DNA from 4 places in the Pseudomonas sp. SZ40 genome. Region 1 is predicted to be linked to each of the others. Evidence: riboswitches for the same ligand, from Rfam matches in the RefSeq annotation. Region 1 holds a riboswitch; each other region holds the start of a gene.
The links. Region 1 has a riboswitch for cobalamin ahead of ACT9T4_RS14360 (TonB-dependent receptor). Riboswitches for the same ligand answer to the same signal wherever they lie in the genome.

Region 1 (5,459 bases):
GGTTGCCGAGCAGGAAGTCACGCTTCTGCTGCCAGGAACGCGGGCCGTAGTCGACGATCACGATCACTTCGGGGTCGCGCTCCACCACGCTCTCCCAGTTCACCTGGGTCCAGCTGGCCGTGACATCGTCCATTACGTTGTGCCCGCCTGCCGTTTCGATCAGTGCCTGGGGCATGCCCATGCGCCCGGACGTGGTCGGACGGTCTTCGCCGCTGTCGTAGAGAAACACTCGTGGAGCCGTGCCGTCCTGCCTGATGCTGGAGCGTACCGCTTCGATGCGCTCGCGCAGTTGCCCGACCAGTGCCTCGGCCCGTGGCTGCACCGAAAAGATCCGCCCAAGGTTGAGCAGGTCGCGGTACAGGTCATCGAGGCTGGCGCCCTGCTGTTTCATCACCCAGGAACAGGATTCGCTGAGTTCATAGACCGCGATGCCGAATGGCTGCAGGGTCGTTGGGGTGACCGCACCACCGACTCGCATGCCGTAGTTCCAGCCGGCGAAGAACAGATCCGCGTCGGCCTCCAGCAAGGTTTCCACGGAGGGATAGCGGCTGGCCAGTTCGGGCACATCGCCAAGCGAATCCCTGAAGGCCGGGTCGAGGGTTTTCCAGCCGCTGATGCCCGTGTAGCCGACCATCCGTTCGCGCAGGCCGAGGGTGATCAGCATGCTGGTCATGTTGATGTCGTGGCTGACCACGCGCTGCGGCGCCTGCTCGAAGATCACGTCACGGTCACAGCTGCGTACCGTGAGTGGGTAGTCGCTGGCTACAGCCGGCAGTGCAAGCAGCGCCAGCGACAGGCCGCAAAGGTGTCTGAAGATGTTCATTGGGTAATCCAGGTGATCCGTGGGTAGGCATGCAGCGGATGGCTGTCGACCAGCGCCTGCACGGCGAATACGCGCTGCAACAGCTCGGCGCTCAGCACCTCGCTGGGTGTGCCACTGGCGACCAGGCGGCCAGCGGCCACGACATAGAGGCGGTCGCAGAAAGCCGCCGCCAGGTTCAGGTCGTGAAAGCTGGCCAGGGTGCTCAGGCCAAGGCTGCGCAGGTGCTGCAGCAGCTCCAGCTGGTAACGCGGGTCGAGGTGGTTGGTGGGTTCGTCGAGAATCAGCAGCCCGGGCTGCTGGACCAGCGCCCGGGCCAGCAGCACCCGTTGCTTCTCGCCGCCGGAGAGGGTGGCGAATGCCTCACTCGCCTGCGCACTCAGGCCGACCTGCTGCAGTGCCTGGGCTACCAGTGCGGTGTCCTCGGCGCTGTCGCCGGCGAACAGCCCCTGGTGCGGCGTGCGCCCCATGGCGACCACATCGGTGACGCTGAGGCCGAACTCCTGGGGAAACTCCTGCAGCACCACGGCAATGCGTTGCGCACTCCAGCGCGGGCTCTGCCGCCAGAGGTTCTCACCGTCGAGATGCAGGCTGCCGCTCGCCGGCTCGCTGGAGCGGTAGGCGCAGCGCAACAGGCTGGTCTTGCCACTGCCATTGGGGCCGATGAGGCCGACGAACTCGCCCTCGCCGATATGCAGATCGATGTCCTGCAACAGCCAGCGTGGCGCAGCGCGCCGACTCTCGACGGCCCATGACAGCTTTTCGATACGTAGCGTCGACATGCCAGACTCCTTCTTGTGGGCGCACCGGGATGGCCCGGTGCGCCAGCGTTTAGAAGCTGTAGTCAGCGGTAACGAAGAACGAACGCGGTTGGCCCAAGTACCATTGTTCGCCATCACTGCTGCTGGTGGTGGCGTACTGGCGGTCGAACAGGTTGTTCAACTCCAGCCCCAGGCGTACCTCCGGCAATACCTGCCAGGCGACGTTGGCATCTACCACGGTATACCCAGGAATCTCCACGGTATTGGCCGTATCGGCATAGCGCGTATCGACATAGCGGGCGCCGATACCGGCCTCCACCTGTTCGTTCAACGCCTTGCTCAACCAGAGGTTGGCGGTACGGCGCGGCACATCGGTCGGGCGATTGCCACTGCGGTCACCACCGGCTTCGGTGAAGTCGTCGTACTCGGCACGCACCAGTGCGGCGTTGGCAGAGACCTGCCAGCCCTGCCCCAGCGCCAGCTCCAGCGTGGCTTCCAGACCATCGGAAGATTGCTGGCCGATCTGCTCGGTCGGTGCCGCTGGCGTGGCACGGCTGAGCAGCTTCTCCTTGACGATGTGATAGGCGGCCAGTGTCCACTCGCCACGTCCCTCCCAGAATGCGTGCTTGAGGCCGAACTCGGTCTGGCGCGCCTCGCTCAGGTCGAACTGCTGCTGGGTCGGGCTCAGCGTGAGCAGGTTGCTCACGCCCTCGGTGCTGGTGGCGTACTGCCCATAGAGCGACAGTTCCGGGGTCAGTTCGAAGACCAGCCCGGCGCGCCAGTTATCGCCGCTCAAGCTGCGATCGACACGCGAGTCATCGTCTAACGCGGTGCGATCGATATGCACCTGATCACGGCGCACGCCGGTGACCAGAGACAGGCGCTCGGTGAGCTGGGTACGGTTCTCGGCGAACAACGAGAACTGCCTGGCCTGGTTGAGCTCCCGCGGCCGGTAGCGATCATTGCTCAGATACGAGCCGCCGTCGGACTGTGCCAGCGGTACGACATCGCCAAGGCTGTTGTCGAAATCGTGATGGCGGGCGAAACGGATGCGGTTGTAATCGACACCCACGACGCTGCGGCTGTCGAGCCCGAACAGCGGATGGTCGAGGGTGAAGCTCTGGCGATCACCCACCTGTTCCTGAGTGTGCTTGATGCGCCAGAAATCGCCACGCTCGACCAGATCACCCGGCTGCCAGCGATAGGCCTCGGCATTGCGCCAGTAGCGCTGGGTCTTGATGTAGTAGAGCTGGTTGCTGGCACTGAGGGTGTCGCTGATCTGCCAGTCGGTGACCAGACGGGTGATCTGGTCGTGGTACTGAATATCGGCGTCCCCGACGTTGTAGTTGCGCTCACGCAGGCTCTCGCGAAAACGGCCATCGACCAGCGGCGTGCCCAGGTAGCGCATCGGCTGCTGATCGGCATGATCGTGGGACAGGGTGAAGCTCAGGTCGTCACTGGCGTCCCAGCGCAACGCCGCGCTGAGCGCCAGGCTCTCGGAATCGCCACGGTCGACCCAGCCGTTGCTGGCCTGCTGGTTGAGGCTGAAACGGTAACTCAAGGCGTCGTTCAGCGAGCCACCGCTGTCCAGCGCAGCCTGGCGACGATCATCGCTGCCATACCCCAAGCGCAGTTGATTGCGGACCTCACCCGTGAAGGGCTTCTTCGGGATGACGTTGATCACCGCACCGGTCGCGCCCTCGCCATAGAGCACCGAAGCCGGGCCACGCAGCACGTCGAGACGCTCCACCGACCAGGTATCGACCGGAAAAGTCACGGTGCCAGCGCCGATGTACTGGCGGGTACCGTCGTACAGCTGCATGGTCGAGGCATGCCCGGAAAAACCGCGAGCCGACAGCGCGGTGCCACCGTTGCCGGGCGTACCGATCGTGGTGATGCCCGGTGTGCGGGTCACGGCGTCCTGTACGGTGAGGTTATTGCGGCCACGCACTTGCGCACCGCTGAGGCTGCTGGTGCTTGCCGGCGTTTTCAGTGGGGTGAGCCCCAGGCGCGAACCGGAGGTGGTTGGCGTGTGCAGATCAGGCGGCTGCGACGACTCGTCGGCTGTGCCGGTGATCGCCGTCGACGGCAAGGCCAAGGGCTCGTCCGACTCGGCGGCCTGCACGGGCATGGCGAACAGCACGCAGGGCACCAGGCCCACGCGCAGGGATTTGCCCGACAGGGCATAGAACAGAGAAGATCGGGACATGTCGTTCCACTCGAAACAGGAATGAATGAATCCCGGAGGGAACAACGCATAGGGAATCGCAGGCGTACGAAGCCCACGGAAACCGGCCTGCGCCCGCCCACCGCGGGTTTGCCAAACTGAAGTTTCGGGCCGGTCTCCGGGCTCGCGAGGGTCATGAAGCATTCACCTTCCCATGCCGTGGCACAGTGGTCATTCGAATGCTTCGCTCGCATACCGTTGCGGGGGCAGCGCCGGACTGATCATGTTCATGACGAACCGGCTTCCCGTTTCACCCCATGCACGGCGGCATGGGACACCTGAAACTGGCGCGCATCTGACCATCCAAGCGTCGAGCCGTCAATCATCGCCATGCAGTTGCCGCGATCCGTGCACCAAAGCATCGCCTGCTGGGATAACATCGCCCGACTCGGGTTGGCCAGGAAACACAGGATGCAGCGAGACGATGATCGAGCGACCGGCAGGCGCTCCTCTAGTGCCCCAAGCAAGCCGCCGACGCTGGCGGATGTGGCCAAGGTCGCCGGGGTTTCGCCGATCACCGTGTCGCGCACGCTCAACCAGCCGGAGATCGTCCGCCCCGAACTGCGCGAAAAGGTCTTTCGAGCCGTACACAAGACCGGCTACGTACCGGCCATGCTCACCGGCGTGGCCGAACAGCGCAGTCGGCTGATTTCCCTGCTGGTGCCCACGGTTGCCAACTCGATCTTCTCGGACACGGTGCAGGCACTGATCGACACCCTCACCGAAGCCGGCCACGAGACGCTGATCGGCCTGACCAACTACAGCGCCGAACGCGAAGAGCAGTTGCTCGACGCCATCCTGCGGCGCCGTCCCGATGGCATCGTGCTGACCGGCACCCTGCACACCAAGGCCAGCCGCACACGCCTGTCGCGTTCGGGCATTCCCATCGTCGAGTCCTGGGATCTCGCGCCGCGGCCGCTGGACATGCTGGTGGGTTTCTCCCACGAGGCGGTCGGAGTGGCCACCGCGCGCTACCTGACGGGCAAGGGCTATCGACGTTTCGCCGTGGTGACCCTGGATGACCCCCGCGGCCACCGCCGCTGCGAAAGCCTGATCGGCGAACTGGCGAGCCAGGGCATTGCCGAGGTGCCTCGCGTGGTGTTGCCGCCACCGGCCACGGTGAACCTGGGGCGCGAAGGCCTGCAGCGCCTGCTGGCCGGTGGCGAGCGCCCCGATGTGGTGGTGTGCAGTTCCGATACCCTGGCCCACGGCATACTCGAGGAAGCCACCGAACGGGGCATTCGCGTGCCGCAGGATCTGGCCGTGATGGGCTTTGGTGATCTGAGCAGCGCCGCTCACCTGCACCCCGCCCTCTCCACCGTGTGCATCAACGGCGCGGACATCGGCGTGCAGGCCGCCCGCGCGCTGGTGCAACGCCTCGATCACCCCCATGAAGAGCCGGTGAAAGTACGCATCGATACCGGCTTTAGCATTGTTGAACGGCAAAGTGCGTGAGAGTCGACTCACATATCCAGCCCCTAATTCACTCGGCTTTGGCTGTTTAGTGGCGAAAGCGGACCTTCGATTTGGTGGGCTAAAGCCCACCCTACAGCCGCGCATCTAACCGTAGGGTGGGCCGGGCGGCGATCCGCTTTAGCCCACCAATTGGCCCCCGACTACGAACGGCTGCTTTCGCCTTGAAGCAGCCCTG
Region 2 (5,459 bases), on a different contig from region 1:
AGGCGCAGGGCCTTGAGGGTGATCAGCTCGGGGTCGCCCGGGCCAACGCCCAGGCCCAGCAGGCGGCCTTTGCCGGGGCGGTCCATGCCGGTCATCATTCGACCTCCGTGGCCAGGGCGTTGACCGCGGCGGCGGCCATGGCGCTACCGCCCCGACGGCCCTGCACGATCACGTAGGGCACGCGATGCTCGGCGAAGGTGCTGGCGAGCAGGTCCTTGGACTCAGCAGCGCCCACGAAGCCCACCGGGAAGCCGAGAATCAGCGCTGGTTTGGGGGCGCCTGCAGCGAGCATGTCGAGCAGATAGAACAGCGCGGTGGGGGCGTTGCCGATCACCACCACCGAGCCTTCGAGATGCTCGCGCCAATGCTCCAGGGCCACCGCCGAGCGGGTGTTGCCGAGCTTCTTGGCCAGCTCCGGTACACCCGCATCGTTGAGGGTGCAGATCACCGGATTGCCGGCCTGCAGGCGCGTGCGCGTCACCCCTTCGGCAACCATGCGCGCATCGCAGAGAATCGCCGCGCCATTGGCGAGGGCCTGGCGGCCGGCCGCACCGGCACCCGCGCAGAAGCGTAGATCCTGCACCACATCGACCATGCCGCAGGCGTGGATGACCCGCACCGCGAGCTTCTCGAGATCCGCCGGAATGGCGCTCAGGTCGGCCTCGGCGCGGATGATGGAGAAGGAATGGCGATAGATCTCCTGACCATCGCGGATGTAATCGGTCATCGGGTGAAACTCCGGGTAGCGGTGAGCGAGGCCAGCAATTCGGCGGCGTCGTCAGGTGTCAGGTGGTGGCCCAGCAATTGGCCGAAGCCGGTGCCGAGCGGTTGGCGGGCGAACAAGTCGTAACGACCCTCGGCCACGGCCAATAAGGTGAAAGGTGTGCGATGGGCGGCGGCGCAGGAGCGGCTGCATCCCGTGAGGTGAATGCCCGGCTGCTCGCTGCCAGCGGGTAGCCGGTCGGCCAGGCGCAGGGCATCGGCCTTGGTGTCGGCCTGGCCTTTGGCACAGCCGCTGGCGCCGGTGCAGGCGATGATACGGGTCAGCGGCGCGCTGGCATCGGTCAGCAGGCCGAGTGCGTGCAGGCTGTGCATGACTGCATCGGCAGCCGTCTCGGGGATATTGGTCAGCAATACGCTTTGCCAGGGCGTCAGGCGCAGGCTGCCATCACCGTAACGGCGGGCGAGATCTGCCAGGCCGAGTAACTGTTCGGCATCCAACCGACCGAGCACAGCGGCGGCGCCGATATGCACGAGACCCGGCTGACGCTGCTCATGGATACCGAGATGGGCATTGTCTTGCGCCGGGGTGCGGCGCCAGTTGCCTGCAGGCAGCAGCACATCTCCCAACCGTATCTGCAGACGCTGCAGCAGATCGGCAGGAGAATGGTTTTCCAGCAGATGCCGCATGCGCGTCTGCTCTGGCGTGGCCAGCTCCAGGAACAGGTCGAGCAAGGCGATGATCAGTTCGTGAGCAGAGGCTTGCGGCACGACAGCCAACGCGGCTGCATCTTCTTCTGCGAAGGGCGGGCAGCCGGCCAGCCCGAATGCATAGCCGATACCGCCGTTCAGCGGCAGCGCGCTGAGCCATATATCGTGGTGGTGTTCGAGCATCGCGAGGCGTTCGCCGCCGTCGAGCAGCAGGGCGAACTTCGGCGACAGGGCATGCAGATGCGCTGTGTTTTCCAGCGTCGCCAGCAACTGCATGGCCAGTGGCGAGATATCCACAAGCGCTTGCGGATCCACGCCTGCGGCCGGGCTGACCATCAGGTTGCGCACATCGTCGGCAGCGGGTGAGCGCGGGCCGAGGCCGGCGGCCAGCAACTCGCCGATCAACGCGTCTTCACTGCCGGCGTGGATGCCGCGGATCTGCAGGTTGGCGCGGTTGGTGGCTTCGATCACGCCGCCTGCATGGCGTTGTGCGGCCCTGGCGATGCGCTCAGCTCCGGTGGCATCGAGGCGCCCGCAGGCCAGCTTGATCCGGCAGATGCCGCCGTCCTTCGCCTGCACGATACGCAGCAACCCCGGACAGGCCGAGGGGCGAACAGCAGGGGATGGAATGCAAAAAGCCTGTTTCAACGGATCACCGGGGTCGGGTCACATGGGCATCCGTTCGAGGATAGGCCAGAGAAGGACGAGCTTCTATCACCGGGACACCCCGCCCGGTGTGGGCACATGCGACTGAATCCGTCGGCAGGTCTCCTGGCTCGCAGGTCATGGCGCGTGGCCGGCCTTCCCGGTTTCCCAGTGGCGATTGGCACAGGCGCTCGCTGCTACAGTTGCGGGGGCAGCCACGGCTGAAAACCTGCTCAATATCTGCTGCGCGTCGGCCCTGCTGCGTTAGAAAGCGACTCGAAATGCTCATTTACAGTCGTAAACTCCGCTTTCTCGCCCCTTTCTGCCTTGCATGGCTCTAGCTCGCTAGATATTGAACACGTTTTATATCGTGTTCCCTCTTAGGCCCGCGCCTACGTACCACGCAGCCGACGGACACCGACGAAGGCGCTATTATGCCCGCTTTGCCCACCCGGATGAAAAGCCGTGTGGATCAGCGGCAAGCGCCAAGCCGGAAACAGGTTGCTGACGACTCGTTGGCTTGTCGCTTGAGGCTTGCAGCTTATGGCTGTTTCTAGGATGAGGAAAAACGCATGACACCCTGGCTGACCGTCGTGGGCATTGGCGAAGACGGCTACCCCGGCCTCGGCAAGGCGGCGCGGCATGCGTTGCTGGCCGCCGAGCAGGTGTTCGGTAGCGAGCGCCAACTGGCACTGTTGCCGCACTGTATCCGTGCCACACGCCTGCCCTGGCCGAAGCCGTTTTCCCTGGCCCCGGTATTCGAGCGCCGCGGCACGCCGGTTTGCGTGCTGGCCAGCGGTGACCCGATGTTCTTTGGTGTCGGTGCCAGCCTGGCCCGTGAGCTGCCGAGCGAGGAACTGCACATTCTGCCGGCGCCTTCTTCCTGCTCGCTGGCGGCGGCTCGCCTGGGCTGGCCGTTGCAGAGCACGCCTCTGGTGTCGCTGGTGGGCCGCCCGCTGGCGGCGCTCAATACGCAGATCCATCCCGGCGTGCGCCTGCTGGTCCTGAGCAACGATGGCGAGAGCCCGGCGGCCATCGCCGGATTGTTGCGCGAGCGTGGTTTCGGCCCCAGTCGGCTGAGCGTCTTCGAACACCTGGGCGGTGAGCGCGAGCGGCGTATCGATGGCCTGGCTGATGGCTGGTCGCTGGCTCGCTCCGCTGATCTGAATCTGGTGGCGATCGACTGCGTGGCCGGTGATGACGCCATGCGCCTGCCGCTCACGCCGGGCCTGCCGGACGATGCCTATCGCCACGACGGGCAACTCACCAAACGCGACGTGCGCGCCATCACCCTGGCGCGCTTGGCGCCGCTGCCCGGCGAACTGCTCTGGGACGTGGGAGCCGGCTGCGGCTCCATCGGCATCGAGTGGCTGCGTACCCACCCCGCTTGTCGGGCCATCGCCATCGAGGCCGACGAAGGCCGCCAGGGCCATATCGCCCACAACCGCGATGCCCTTGGCGTGCCGGGCCTGCAACTGGTGGCCGGGCGTGCACCCGAGGCGCTGGCCGGGCTGGCGGCGCCAGACGCCATCTTCATCGGCGGCGGGGTGACTGCGCCCGGCGTGCTGCAAAGCTGCTGGCGCGCGCTCAAGCCCGGCGGTCGGCTGGTGGCCAACGCCGTGACCCTGCAGAGCGAGGCGGCGTTGATCGCCTTTCGTGGCGAAAAGGGCGGCGAGCTGACCCGTATCGAAGTGGCCCAGGCGCGCCCGCTCGGCGGTTTCGACACCTGGCGCGCCGCGTTGCCGATCACCCTGCTGCAGGTCAGCAAGCCGTTATGAGCCGCATCCTGCTACTGGGCGGGATCGGCGAAGCGCTGAACCTCGCCCGGCGCCTCGGCCCGGCGCATGTCTACAGCCTGGCCGGGTTGGGCAAGGTGCCGGATGACCTCGCTTGCCAGGTGCGCGTCGGCGGTTTTGGCGGGGCCGATGGTCTGGCTGCCTTCATCCGCGAGCAGGGTATCGACCTGCTGGTCGACGCCACCCATCCCTACGCCGCGCAGATCAGCCACAACGCCGCCCAGGCCGCGCGACAGGCCGGGATCGCCTGCTGGGCGCTGCGTCGTCCGGGCTGGCAGGCCTCGTCCGAGGATGACTGGCGCGAGGTGTTCGACTGGCCCAGCCTGATCGCCGCGCTTGGCGACTTTCAGCGCCCGCTGTTCACCCTTGGCCGCGAGCCACTGGAGCATCTGCACGAGATTCCCGCCCACCAGCACTGGACGGTGCGCTGCCTGCAGAGCCAGCCTCCCATGCCCCGCGCCGAAGTGATCGGCGCCCGAGGGCCGTTCAGCCTGGACGATGAGCGCGCGCTGTTCGAGCGCCTCGATTGCGATGTGCTGGTGAGCAAGAACAGTGGCAGCGCTGCCACCGAGCACAAGTTGCAGGTGGCCCGTGAGCGTGGTGTGCCGGTGTTGGTGTTGCAGCGGCCGATTTTGCCCGCTGTGGATCGCGAGTTCGCCGAAGCCGAAGTGCTCTGGCAGGCGTTGCTGACCAACGGTGTCTAGCTCACTGCTAGACTGCCGCCCTTTTCCCGGAGCCTACCCATGACTACCACGCCCTACGCTCAGGTGCTGTTCGCCGGTCCGGATCTGCTCGACGGCTCCTTTGCCGAGCTGTTTCGTGCCCGCCTGGTCGAGCTGCGTGGCGAGCCTGCGCTGGCCGAAATCGTCGATACCGGTGCCGGTTATGACGGTCTCTGGCAGCGCGTGCAGGAGGGCAGCGGCAGGCTGCTGGTGATCGACCTGGAGGCGCAGAGCAGCAGCCAGCATGTCGACTGGCTGCGCAGCGAGCTGGCGCGCCTGACCGAGCCTGCACGGGTGTCTGTCACCAGCCTGTTCGGCCAGCTCGATGCCGATGCAGCCGGGGCCGCCTGTGCATTGCTCGAACGCCCGGAGCTGCACCTGAGTTGCCTCGATGTGCCAGCGCTGCCCGGCAGCCACGCCTGGTCGAAGATTCCCGCTCACCAGTACCGCGTGCTGCTGTGCAACGGCCCACGCTGCACCCGTCGTGGCGCTCTGCCGCTGTGGAAAATGCTGCGGGAGAAGGTCAAGGCTGCTGGCCGTCTGGAATGCGAGGGTGGCGTGCATATCACCCGTACCCAGTGCCAGTTTCCCTGCGATCAGGGCCCGACGCTGACGGTCTACCCGCCGGGTCATTGGTATCAGGTGCGTAGCGAGGAAGACGTGGTGCGCCTGGTCGACGAGCAACTGGTCGCTGGCCGTGCGGTGCCCGAACTGATGATGGCGCGCCCCTGACCGGTATCGCCTGGAGCCCGGGTTGAGCGTAGCGAGACCCGGGTCTCTTGAGCAGCCCGAACCTGCTGCCCCGGGTTACTCCTTCGGCTAATCCAGGCTACATCGGCGGCTGCATCCCCTACTCGACCTGAAC
Region 3 (5,459 bases), on a different contig from region 1:
CAGCAATTCACTCAATGGTCGCACTTCGGCCCAGCCCTCCTGGGCCAGCATCGGTACCGGGTAGAACGCCTGCACCGGCCCCAGGCACAGCACCGCCACCGGCTTGCTGCCGGCTGGCATGCCCAGCAGCTCGGCCAGTGCGAGAGGATCGAACAGCGACACCCAGCCCATGCCCAGCCCCTCGGCCCTGGCGGCGAGCCAGAGATTCTGAATGGCGCAGGACAATGACGCCATATCCATTTCTGGCAGGGTGCGCCGGCCGAAGACATGAGCGTCACGGCCGTCCATCAGCGCCGCGACCAGCAACTCGGCGCACTCACGAACGCCCTCGACCTTGAGGCGCATGAACGCGTCGGAGCGTTCGCCCAATGCCTCGGCGGTCAGCCGGCGCTCGGCTTCGACCAACTGATAGATGTCTTCACGCAGTGCTGGTCGAGTGATGCGAATGAAGCGCCAGGGCTGCATCAGACCCACACTGGGCGCCTGGTGCGCAGCTTCGAGCAGCTTGGCGAGCAGTTCAGGCGCCACCTCGCCACCACTGAAATGACGCATATCGCGGCGCTCGGAAATGGCCCGGTAGACAGCGGCACGCTCCTCGGCGCTGAAGGCGTGGTCGCTCATGGCCTGAACAATGCCGCTGCGGCCGCAGGATCGGATGGCAGGTAAAAGTGGATATAGGACGCGGTGAGCCGGCCGAGACGAAACACCGCCTCGCTGACCGGCTTGTCATTGGGGCACTCGCCGCGAGCCAGCGGCTGCAGCTCGGATTCGAGCCGCGAATGATGATAGCTGTGACCGCGCAACAGCCCTTCGGGCAACGTGACCGCCTGCAGCGCGAGGGCGACCAGGCGCTTCTGCATCTGGGCATGGCCAGGCACCAAGCCGGCCAGCTCCGCCCGTTCGCCTGCCGCGTCGCTCAGTGTGTCGAGCAGGTAGAGCATGCCACCGCACTCGGCGAGAATCGGCTTGCCAGCTCGCTGATGGGCGGTGATGGCCTCGATCATCGAACGGTTGGTGGCCAGCGCCTGCAGATGCAGCTCCGGGTAGCCGCCGGGCAGATAAAGGCTGTCCACCTCGGGCAGGCTCTGATCTGCCAGCGGACTGAAGAACGTCAGGGCCGCGCCCATTCGCTCCAGCAGATCGAGATTGGCCTGATAGGTGAACGCGAAGGATGCGTCGCGGGCCACGCCGATGCGCACGCCCTCCAGCAGCGGCAATGGCGCTGCAATCGACGGCGCAGCGAAGGTCACTGGTGGCGGCAGGGTAACCGTTGCGGTCTGTGCCAGAGCATCGGCAGCGGTATCCAGACGCACATCGAGGTCGGCGAGCTCGGCGGCCTGCACCAGGCCCAGGTGGCGGCTCGGCAATTCGATCGCGGCGCTACGCGGCAAAGAGCCGTACCAGCGGATCGAGGCTGGCAGGCTGTCGCGGATCAGATCGTTATGGCGCCCGGGATTGACGCGATTGCCGAGCACACCGGAGAACGGCAGATCCGGCTGATAGCTGGCCAGGCCGACGGCCAGTGCCCCGAAGGTCTGCGCCATGGCGGAGCCATCGATCACCCCCAGCACCGGAACCCCGAAGCGGCGGGCCAGGTCGGCTGCGGATGGCGAGCCGTCGAACAGCCCCATCACACCTTCGATGAGGATCAGGTCCGCCTCGCCAGCGGCTTCCCACAGCAGGCGGCGGCTCTCGGCCTCGCCAACCATCCACAGATCCAGCTGATAAACCGGGTGGCCGCTGGCACGGGAGAGGATCATAGGATCGAGAAAGTCAGGCCCGCACTTGAACACCCGCACCCGCTTGCCCTGCCGGGTGTGCAGGCGTGCCAGGGCCGCAGTGACGGTGGTCTTGCCCTGCCCCGAGGCCGGCGCAGCGATCAACAGTGCCGGACAGTGGCGCGACGCGCGCTCACCCGCATCGGATACAGACGCTGTAACGCTCAAAACTCCACGCCTTTCTGTGCTTTCACGCCGGACTTGAAGGCATGCTTCACGAGCGTCATTTCGGTAACGGTATCCGCGGCCTCTAGCAGCGCCGGTGGCGCGCCACGGCCGGTAGCCACTACGTGCTGCAGCTCGGGGCGCGACTCGATGTCACGCAGCACCACATCCACGTCCAGGTAACCGTGCTTGAGGGCGATGTTCAGCTCGTCCAGTACCACCAGAGCGATCTGCGGGTCGTTCAGCAGTTGCCGGGCGACCTCCCAGGCCTGAACGGCCTTCTCGATGTCCCGCTGACGATCCTGGGTGTCCCAAGTGTAGCCCTCGCCCATCACGTGGTAGCTGACTTCATCGGGAAAGCGGCGGAAAAAGTGCTCCTCACCGGTGGCCATGCCGCCCTTGATGAACTGCACCACGCCGACCTTGAGACCATGCCCCAGCGCGCGGGCGACCATGCCAAAGGCCGAGCTGCTCTTGCCCTTGCCATTGCCGCTGTGCACCAGCAGCAGGCCGTACTCGTCCTGAGCCTGGGCGATCTTTTCGTCCATCAGGGCTTTCTTGCGCGCCATGCGGGCGTTGTGCCGCGCGTCGCGCTCTGCTGATTCTCGGCTTGGGGATGGGGTCATGGGATCTCCTTTGCGCGAGGCCGCGCGGCACACGCCAGTGAAACGGTCGGGCAGGAAACCGGGTTCAGGCCAGACGATGAAGGAATCACACAGGAGCAGGCAGGAGCTGACCGGGTCGGCCGCGCACCGGCCGCGCCCACCGCGCAAACCTGGAAAAGCGACAGGCCGGTCTCCGGGCTTGCGAGCACCGCACTCAGCAGAATGCGGACACCGACGCGACCTTCCCGTATCGACGATACAGTGGCGAGAAGCGTGGTTGGACTCGTTTACCGTTGCGGGGGCAGCGTCGGCCTTGCCTGCCTGTTGAAACAGCGGCGCACCGACTTCCCAGTTTCACCCCCGGCCGAAACCGGGGACACCTGAAGCAAGCCGCGAAGGGTAAGGATTGGCCGCCTCAGCGTCAATCGAAGACTCAGAATCCGCCTCCCTGGCAGGCGAGCCAGACCCACGCAGGGTCCCAGGGCGGTCTCAAAGGAGCATGGCCGAGCTGCAGCGGACGCTGGCCTGGCGCTCAGGGATGGCTGGCCAGCTCGACCGGAAACACCCGCTTCGCTTCGATATAGGTGCGCTGCCAATAGCTGTTGCCGAGACTGTCCAGACGCACGGTGCCGCCCGAAGAAGGTGCATGCACGAAGCGCCCTTCGCCGACGTAGATACCGGCATGACTGACCTGCCGGCCACCGTTGGTGGCGAAGAACACCAGATCGCCACTGCGCAGGGCGTCGCGGCCAACCACTGGGGCGCGCATGCTGATCAGCTCCCGGGTGGAGCGAGGCAACTGGATGCCTGCGGCATCACGGTACACATAGCCGATCAGCCCACTGCAGTCGAAACCACTGGCCGGTGTGTTGCCGCCGTAGCGGTATGGCGTACCGACGAGCCCCAGGGCACGGAACAGCACGTCGTCGGCGCCGCCCTGATAATTGCCAGGAGCGGGCGCGATCACCACAGGCTGCGGAGCGGGTACGGGGGCGCGACTGGAACATGCACTGAGCAGTGCAGCGAGCAGCAGGAAGGCGATGCGGATGGTGGCAGTCATGGACGGACGATCCTGGAGCCTGAATGCGCCCTACTCTGCCCCGTTCACAACTGCAGTGCAAGCTTTAGCTTTATGCTGCAGTCGCTTGAAAACTATCAAGATGTTGCCCGATCCGGACAGATCGGGCATTCAGGCCTCAGTGCTGGGACGCCAGGTGCTCGGTCGGCGCCAGAGCCAGGACGCGCTTGGCCTCGATGAACGTGCGCTTCCAGTAGCGATCGTCCAGGCTGTCGATACGCACCCCACCGCTGCGGCTGCTGGAGGAATGGATGAACTGATCATCGCCCAGATAGATGCCGGCATGGCTGACACGACCGCGACCGTTGGTGCTGAAGAACACCAAATCACCCGGCTCCAGGGCCTTGCGCTCGACCAGCGGAGCGTCGATGTTGATCATTTCACGCGTCGAACGCGGCAGTTCCATGCCCAGCTCTTCACGGAACAGATAGCCGATGAAACCACTGCAGTCGAAACCGGTTTTCACCGAATTGCCACCGAAACGGTAACGGGTGCCGATCAGCGAGAGGCCTTTTTCGAGGACGCTGTCCGCCAGTTGTGGCAGCTCGTAAGGTGCGTGGTCGGCGAAGTCGGCAACCGCATCGTCTTCGACGACATCGTTGCGATCCAGAACAGGCGCTGCAACCACTGGCCTGGCAGGCAGAGAAGCCTGGGCCGGGGCATCGATCTGGGATTGTGGAGCATGGTTAGCGCAGGCGGCGAGAACCATCGTAAGTGCGAGAGGCACGAGGGGTGCGAAGCGTTTGCGCATGGGCACGACCGTGGCGTGAAAAATGAACAGCCGCGACTATGCCCACTAACGGGATCATTTGCAAATATTATGAGTAACGATGTGACTCAGTAGTTCCGGAAAAACATCTAAGGCCCTTTCTTCCAGCCTGAAGTCAACCAGATCGCTGACCTCGCTCTGCGACAAATTGACCTCCACCGTCACCCCGCCCGCCTGTCGTGTGCGCAGCAGCGGCTCGACTATATAAGGAAAGCTGGCACTGGTGCCGACGCTGATCACCAGATCGAAACCCTTCTCCAACTGCGCATAAAGGCGACCGACGGCGTCTTCCGGCAACATCTCGCCGAACAGCGTCACCGGCGGACGCAGTACGCCACCGCAATTGCCGCACAGCGGGGGCAACGGCTGCAGCAGATGCTCGGCGAGCCGCTCATCCACGCCAGCGCATTGCTGGCAGTGCAGGGGCGCCAACTCACCATGAATTTCGATCAACCGCTGCGCCGGGCTGCCTGCCAGACGATGGTAACCGTCGATATTCTGGGTGAGTACCCAGCACTCGGGCTTCAAGGCCTGCAAGTCGGCAATCGCCTTGTGACCCGCATTCGGCTGGGCGGCCAGGCAGGCGGTGCCGAGCTGTGCCAGGTACTTCCAGCACAGCGCCGGGTCGCGACGCAGCATCTCGCCTGACAGCGCCACTTCGATCGGCACGCCCTCTTCGGTATGGCCGTTGTACAGACCACCGAGGCCACGATAGGTAGGCAACCCGGAGTCGGCAGACAAGCCCGCTCCGGTAATGATCAGGATCCGCTGTGCATCGGCGATAGCGGAGGCGATTCGCGGCAGAAGCGGATGCATCAGTGATTGACCGTATGGGCCAGCATCACCGACAGCTGGCACATGGGCCGGCCACTTTCCGCATGCCATTGGTTGAAGGCAGCTTGAACCGCCGCGCGGTCGCGCTGACTGCTCGGCACCTTGTCGACAATCTTCTGGGCCTTGAGCGCGGCGACCATGTCATCGGACGGAATGAAGGTGTCTTTGCCAACCATGCGCAGAAAGCGCGGCGCAGAAAGGCCGCCGAGCTGAGTACCCTGCTTGGCCAG
Region 4 (5,459 bases), on a different contig from region 1:
CGCGCTTCATCGGCCTTCCAGGCGCGGTCGAAATGCTTGTCGAAACGCAGGCCGACCCCTTGCAGAAGCAGACGCATGGGTTTGTTCGGCACGGCGACGAAGCCCTTGATGCGCAGGATGCCATGTTTGCCGACCACATCCTTCAGCGCGGCCAGCAGGCGGGCTTCATCGGCTTCCGGTAGTTCCACGTGGAACGAGTCGAACTCGTCGTGATCGTGGTCTTCGTCTTCATTGTCGTGGTGAGTCTTGCGGCCTTCAATGTGCAACTCGGTCTCGCTGTTCAGGCCCAGCAGCACATTGAGCGGCAACGAACCGCCATGGGCCTCCACCACCTTGACCGCTGGCGGCAGCTCTTCGCCGACTTCGGCGCGCACCGCTGCCAGGGTCTCGGCATCGAGCAGATCGGCCTTGTTGAGGATCACCAGATCGGCGCTCGCCAGTTGGTCGGCGAACAGTTCGTGCAGGGGCGACTCATGATCGAGGTTGGGGTCGAGCTTGCGCTGGGCATCGACCTGATCGGGGAAGGCAGCGAAGGTGCCGGCAGCCACCGCCGGGCTGTCGACCACGGTGATCACCGCATCGACGGTGCAGGCGTTGCGGATTTCCGGCCAGTTGAAGGCCTGGACCAGTGGCTTGGGCAGGGCCAGGCCGCTGGTTTCGATCAGGATATGGTCGAGGTCGCCGCGACGCTCCACCAGTTCGCGCATCACCGGGAAGAACTCTTCCTGCACGGTGCAGCACAGACAGCCGTTGGCCAGTTCGAAAACCCGACCGTTGGCTTCTTCCTCGGTGCAGCCGATGGTGCATTGCTTGAGGATCTCACCGTCGATACCCAGTTCGCCGAACTCGTTGACGATCACCGCAATGCGACGGCCCTCGGCGTTTTCAAGCATGTGCCGCAGCAAGGTGGTCTTACCAGCACCGAGGAAGCCGGTGACGATGGTGACGGGTAGTTTGGCGAGCGTTTTCATGATTGGCCCTGCGTCTGAATGAACGGCGAGCGGGCAATAGGATGGCAGGCGCCAGCCGAGGCTGGCGAAGGCATCACCGGATCACCCCGCCCGGTTGTCGAAAGCGTTATCGAGGCAGGTCTCCTGGCTCACAGGTCATGGCGCGTAGCCGGCCTTCCCGGTTTCCCAGTGGCGATTGGCGATGCGCTCGCTGCTTACAGTTGCGGGGGCAGCCACGGCTTGCCGTGTTCCCTCTTAGCTCCATACCTATCGATGGAGAACCTCGAAGAGCACAAGGCTACGCAGAGCCTGCGACACGGTCAATCGCTAGGGTCCGTGGACGTTTCAGCGCGGTCGTGCTGAAACGTCCACAGAGCCTGAATCTGCAACATATTGACGCACTTGCCGCTTCGTGGTGTTCTTGCGCGGTTGTTTCAGGTGTCTCACGCCGCCGTGCGTGAGGTGAAACGGGAAGCCGGTTAGAGTCCGGCGCTGCCCCCGCAACGGTAAGCGAATGTCAGGATCGTCGTGGCCACTGTGCGAAAGCATGGGAAGGCCGATCCTCATCACTGCCCAGTGATCATCGTGAGCCCGGAGACCGGCCTGAATCCTCTGTTTGGCAACCCGCGGTGGGCGGGCACGCGCCGATAACTGCCCGTTATGCGGGCGGGCTCGCTGCGTCCCTGCTGTGCCGTTCACCTCATAGTGAAGGTTCACGACCATGTCCAGCAGCGCCATCTCGCACTCCAGCGCACCTGCACTTCCCCTGTCACAGCGTATTCTGCTTGCCGTTGGCAGCTGCGCGCTGGGCGCCGTGCTGATCTTCTTCGCCGGCTTCTCCCACGTCGAAGCCTTGCACAATGCGGCCCACGATACCCGGCATAGCGCCGCGTTCCCGTGCCACTGAGGACGCCAGGATGATCAAGCGCATCGCCCAGACCGCAGGCTTCGCCGGCCTGCTCGCTGCCATCGTGCTGACCGTGCTGCAGAGCCTGTGGATAACCCCGCTGATCCTGCATGCCGAGACGTTCGAAGTCGCCGAGCCCGCGGCCAGCATCGAACACAACCACGACACCGCAAGCGCTGCTCACGATCATGGCGCCGCTGGCGCTCACAGCCATGACGGTGAAGCATGGGCACCGGAAGATGGCTGGCAACGGCTGTTATCCACAGGCTTGAGCAACCTGGTGGTAGGTGTGGGCTTCGCGCTGATGCTCGCCGGCCTGTTCACCCTGCGCGCCCCCGAGAGAACCTGGCAGGGCCTGCTCTGGGGCCTGGCCGGTTTCGCCACCTTCGTGCTGGCGCCCTCGAGCGGCTTGCCGCCGGAGCTGCCAGGTACCGCTGCGGCCGAATTGCTGCTGCGCCAGTACTGGTGGATCGGTACCGCAGCTTCGACCGCGGCCGGGCTGGCGCTGCTGGCATTTGGCAACAACTGGCTGCTGCGCATACTTGGCCTGGTGATTCTGGCGCTGCCCCATGTGATCGGCGCACCGCAGCCTGAGGTGCATGAAAGCCTGGCACCCGAAGCGCTGGAGCACGAATTCATCCTTGCCTCGCTGCTCACCAACGCTGCGTTCTGGGCTGCTCTGGGGCTGGCTGCCGCCTGGTTCCATGGCCGCACTCGACACGCAGAATGAACGAGCGCTCGACCCTCGTCGCCGGCCTGGGTTGCCGGCGCGGGTGTTCGCTGAGCGAGCTGCTGGCCTTGCTCGACGATACGCTGGCCGAGCATGGCTCGAGCACTGCCGAGCTGACGGCCCTGGCCAGCAGCGACCACAAGGCTGACGAGCCCGGGTTGCTGCAGTTGGCCGAGCATCTGGGCCTGCCCATCAGCTTCCTGCCCACCGATGCGCTGACGGGTTACCATGAGCGCCTGAGCCAGACCTCGGCCATCGCCCTGCATGTCACTGGCAGCCCGAGCGTTGCCGAAGCCAGCGCCCTGGCCTTGGTCGAGCGCTTGAGCAATCGCCCCGCTCGCCTGTGGATAACCAAGCGCAAGAGCGCTAACGCCACACTGGCCGTTGCCCGCAGCGATCCGTAGGGTGGATCGGGACGCGTAGTCCACGCTTTCTCGATCCGCCGGATGGCGATCCCCCGCCGAGTGACCGGATAAGCCGAACAACACGGTGGAGGAGAAAAGCCTCTTCCACCCTACACCCAGGATTCGCATGACCGTCTACTTCATCGGCGCCGGCCCCGGCGACCCCGAACTGATCACCGTGAAGGGCCAGCGCCTGATTCGCTCCTGCCCGGTAATTCTCTACGCCGGCTCCCTGGTGCCGGAAGCGCTGCTCGACGGCCATCAGGCCAGCCTGGTGGTGAACACCGCCGAATTGCATCTCGATGAAATCGTCGCCCTGCTGCAGGCGGCTCATGCACGCGGCGAGGACGTGGCACGGGTGCATTCGGGAGACCCATCTCTGTACGGCGCCATCGGTGAGCAGATTCGTCACCTGCGCGCCCTGAGCATTCCCTTCGAGATCATCCCCGGCGTCACGGCCACGGCAGCCTGCGCCGCACTGCTGGAAAGCGAGCTGACGCTGCCGGCGGTTTCCCAGACGGTGATCCTCACCCGCTATGCCAGCAAATCACCGATGCCCGAAGGCGAGCAGTTGCACGATCTGGCGCGGCACGGTGCGACCATGGCGATCCACCTGGGTGTTCAGCATCTGCCGAAGATCGTCGGCGACCTGTTGCCTCACTATGGGGCCAGTTGCCCGATCGCGGTGGTGCATCGCGCCAGCTGGCCGGATCAGGACTGGGTGCTCGGCACCCTCGCCGATATCGAGGCCAAGGTCAGCGCCAAGGGCTTTCGTCGCACCGCGCTGATTCTGGTCGGCAGGGTGCTGGGCGCCGACGACTTCGCCGACTCGGCGCTGTACAACGAGCGCCATCGCCACCTGTTCAGGGCAGGCGTTGCAGACGATACAGACTCTCGCTGACCTTGCCGCGATTGTCGGCGATGACGATCTGCGCGCCCTGGCGGGCGAGACGAGCGTTGAGATCGCTGGCGTACAGGCGCTGCAGGAAGCTCGGGTAATCAGGCTCGTTACGGGTGGCCGTTTGATCGATCAGCCAGGCATGCAGCGCGGGCAGACGGAAACTCCAGCAGCCCTCACGGCAGTCGAAGCCGGCCCCGCGCAGTTGCCCGATCAGCGCCTGATCGCCACTCAGCACGCCGTCGCAACAGCGGTACAACGCATCCACCCAGTCGCTCATGTCAGGTGACGACCACCGGCAGCTCGATACGGAAGCAGGCGCCACCCTCCTGATTGCTCACGCTGAGCTTGCCACCCATCTGGTTGACCAGCCCGTAGCTGACCGACAGCCCCAGCCCGGTGCCCTTGCCCACTGGCTTGGTGGTGAAGAACGGATCGAAGACCCGATCCAGCAGCAGTGGGTCGATACCGCCCGCATTGTCCTGAACCTGCACGACCACCTTGTCCTCGCTGAGCTCGCTGCGCAGGAGGATGCGCGGCTCCAGTTCGGGCTCCTTTTCCCGTGCGCTGAGCAGCGCATCCTTGGCGTTGACCAGCAGGTTGATGATGACCTGCTCGAGCTGGTCGGCATGACCACGCACTTGTGGAGAACCGCAGAGGTCGAGGGTCAGGTCGATATCGCGGGCGATTTCGCCTTCGCGAATCAGCGTCAGGGCGCCCTCGATGGCCTCGTCGGGGCTGAACAGATCGTCCTCGACCTCGGAGCGCCGCCCGAAGATGCGCATGTGGTTGACGATCTTCGCCGCCCGGGTGATCTGCTGCTCGATACGCCCCAGTTTGTTCTTCAGGTAATCAGGGTTGGCCGAACCGTTTTCCACACCCTTCAGGGTGTTGGTCAGGGCGATGCGCATGACGTTCAGCGGCTGGTTGATCTCGTGGGCCAGCCCGGTGGCCATCTCGCCCAGCACCGCCATCTTGGCGCTCTGATTGAGCATCTGCCGGGCCTTCTGCAGTTCCGTGTCGTCACGCCCGACGGCCTGCACCTCGAGCAGCTTGCCGTGCTCGTCGAACACGGCACGCTCGGCCAGCACCCACCAGATATGTTCGCGCCCCGGCAGATCCATGCGCACCAGTGCCGTGGAAACCGGCTCGGCGGGCGTCAGCTGCCGATGGCGCTCGCGAAACTGGGTCAGCTCCTGGGCCGACAGATAGGTCGCCAGGCTGGTACCCGGCAGGTTTTCCTGGCGGATGCCCAGATACTGCGCCAACGGCCGGTTGGCGTAGACCAGGGTGAGATCGGGTCGGTAGCGGCAGATGATCGCCGGCGAGTCTTCCACCAGGATTCGATAGCGCTCCTCGCTCTCGCGAATCCGCTCGGCGGCCTGGGCGGCCTCGGTCACGTCCAGGCAGAGGCCGACCGCTTCCACGGGAATACCGCGCTCATCACGCAGCAGTTTGGCTTCGTCCTGCAGCCAGTGGTAGCGGCCATCGCGGTCGATCAGCCGATAGCGAGAGCTGGCGGCACCCTGGCTGAGCAGCGTGCGGGTGTGGGCGAAATAGATGTCCCGGT

Region 2: linked by a shared signal. The riboswitch ahead of cobG (precorrin-3B synthase) and the one ahead of ACT9T4_RS14360 (TonB-dependent receptor) in region 1 are both predicted to bind cobalamin.
Region 3: linked by a shared signal. The riboswitch ahead of cobO (cob(I)yrinic acid a,c-diamide adenosyltransferase) and the one ahead of ACT9T4_RS14360 (TonB-dependent receptor) in region 1 are both predicted to bind cobalamin.
Region 4: linked by a shared signal. The riboswitch ahead of ACT9T4_RS07675 (CbtB domain-containing protein) and the one ahead of ACT9T4_RS14360 (TonB-dependent receptor) in region 1 are both predicted to bind cobalamin.

Annotation. Positions count from the first base shown of each region.
Region 1 is NZ_JBQWIF010000016.1:33,789-39,247, forward strand. It holds gene ACT9T4_RS14350 (ABC transporter substrate-binding protein) at 1-823, opposite strand, end outside; gene ACT9T4_RS14355 (ABC transporter ATP-binding protein) at 820-1,602, opposite strand; gene ACT9T4_RS14360 (TonB-dependent receptor) at 1,652-3,790, opposite strand; cobalamin riboswitch at 3,901-4,105, opposite strand; gene ACT9T4_RS14365 (LacI family DNA-binding transcriptional regulator) at 4,220-5,263, shown strand.
Region 2 is NZ_JBQWIF010000025.1:17,799-23,257, forward strand. It holds gene ACT9T4_RS18435 (precorrin-2 C(20)-methyltransferase) at 1-86, opposite strand, end outside; gene ACT9T4_RS18440 (precorrin-8X methylmutase) at 95-727, opposite strand; gene cobG (precorrin-3B synthase) at 724-2,079, opposite strand; cobalamin riboswitch at 2,176-2,513, opposite strand; gene cbiE (precorrin-6y C5,15-methyltransferase (decarboxylating) subunit CbiE) at 2,649-3,854, shown strand; gene ACT9T4_RS18455 (cobalt-precorrin-6A reductase) at 3,851-4,576, shown strand; gene ACT9T4_RS18460 ((2Fe-2S) ferredoxin domain-containing protein) at 4,616-5,326, shown strand.
Region 3 is NZ_JBQWIF010000030.1:40,296-45,754, forward strand. It holds gene bluB (5,6-dimethylbenzimidazole synthase) at 1-621, opposite strand, end outside; gene ACT9T4_RS20310 (cobyrinic acid a,c-diamide synthase CobB) at 618-1,946, opposite strand; gene cobO (cob(I)yrinic acid a,c-diamide adenosyltransferase) at 1,943-2,569, opposite strand; cobalamin riboswitch at 2,716-2,947, opposite strand; gene ACT9T4_RS20320 (C40 family peptidase) at 3,081-3,608, opposite strand; gene ACT9T4_RS20325 (C40 family peptidase) at 3,745-4,377, opposite strand; gene ACT9T4_RS20330 (NAD-dependent deacylase) at 4,432-5,211, opposite strand; gene ACT9T4_RS20335 (DNA-3-methyladenine glycosylase I) at 5,211-5,459, opposite strand, start outside.
Region 4 is NZ_JBQWIF010000006.1:133,990-139,448, forward strand. It holds gene cobW (cobalamin biosynthesis protein CobW) at 1-971, opposite strand, end outside; cobalamin riboswitch at 1,068-1,251, opposite strand; cobalamin riboswitch at 1,370-1,571, shown strand; gene ACT9T4_RS07675 (CbtB domain-containing protein) at 1,672-1,857, shown strand; gene ACT9T4_RS07680 (CbtA family protein) at 1,868-2,587, shown strand; gene ACT9T4_RS07685 (cobalamin biosynthesis protein) at 2,584-2,991, shown strand; gene cobM (precorrin-4 C(11)-methyltransferase) at 3,119-3,892, shown strand; gene ACT9T4_RS07695 (hypothetical protein) at 3,855-4,169, opposite strand; gene ACT9T4_RS07700 (PAS domain-containing sensor histidine kinase) at 4,171-5,459, opposite strand, start outside.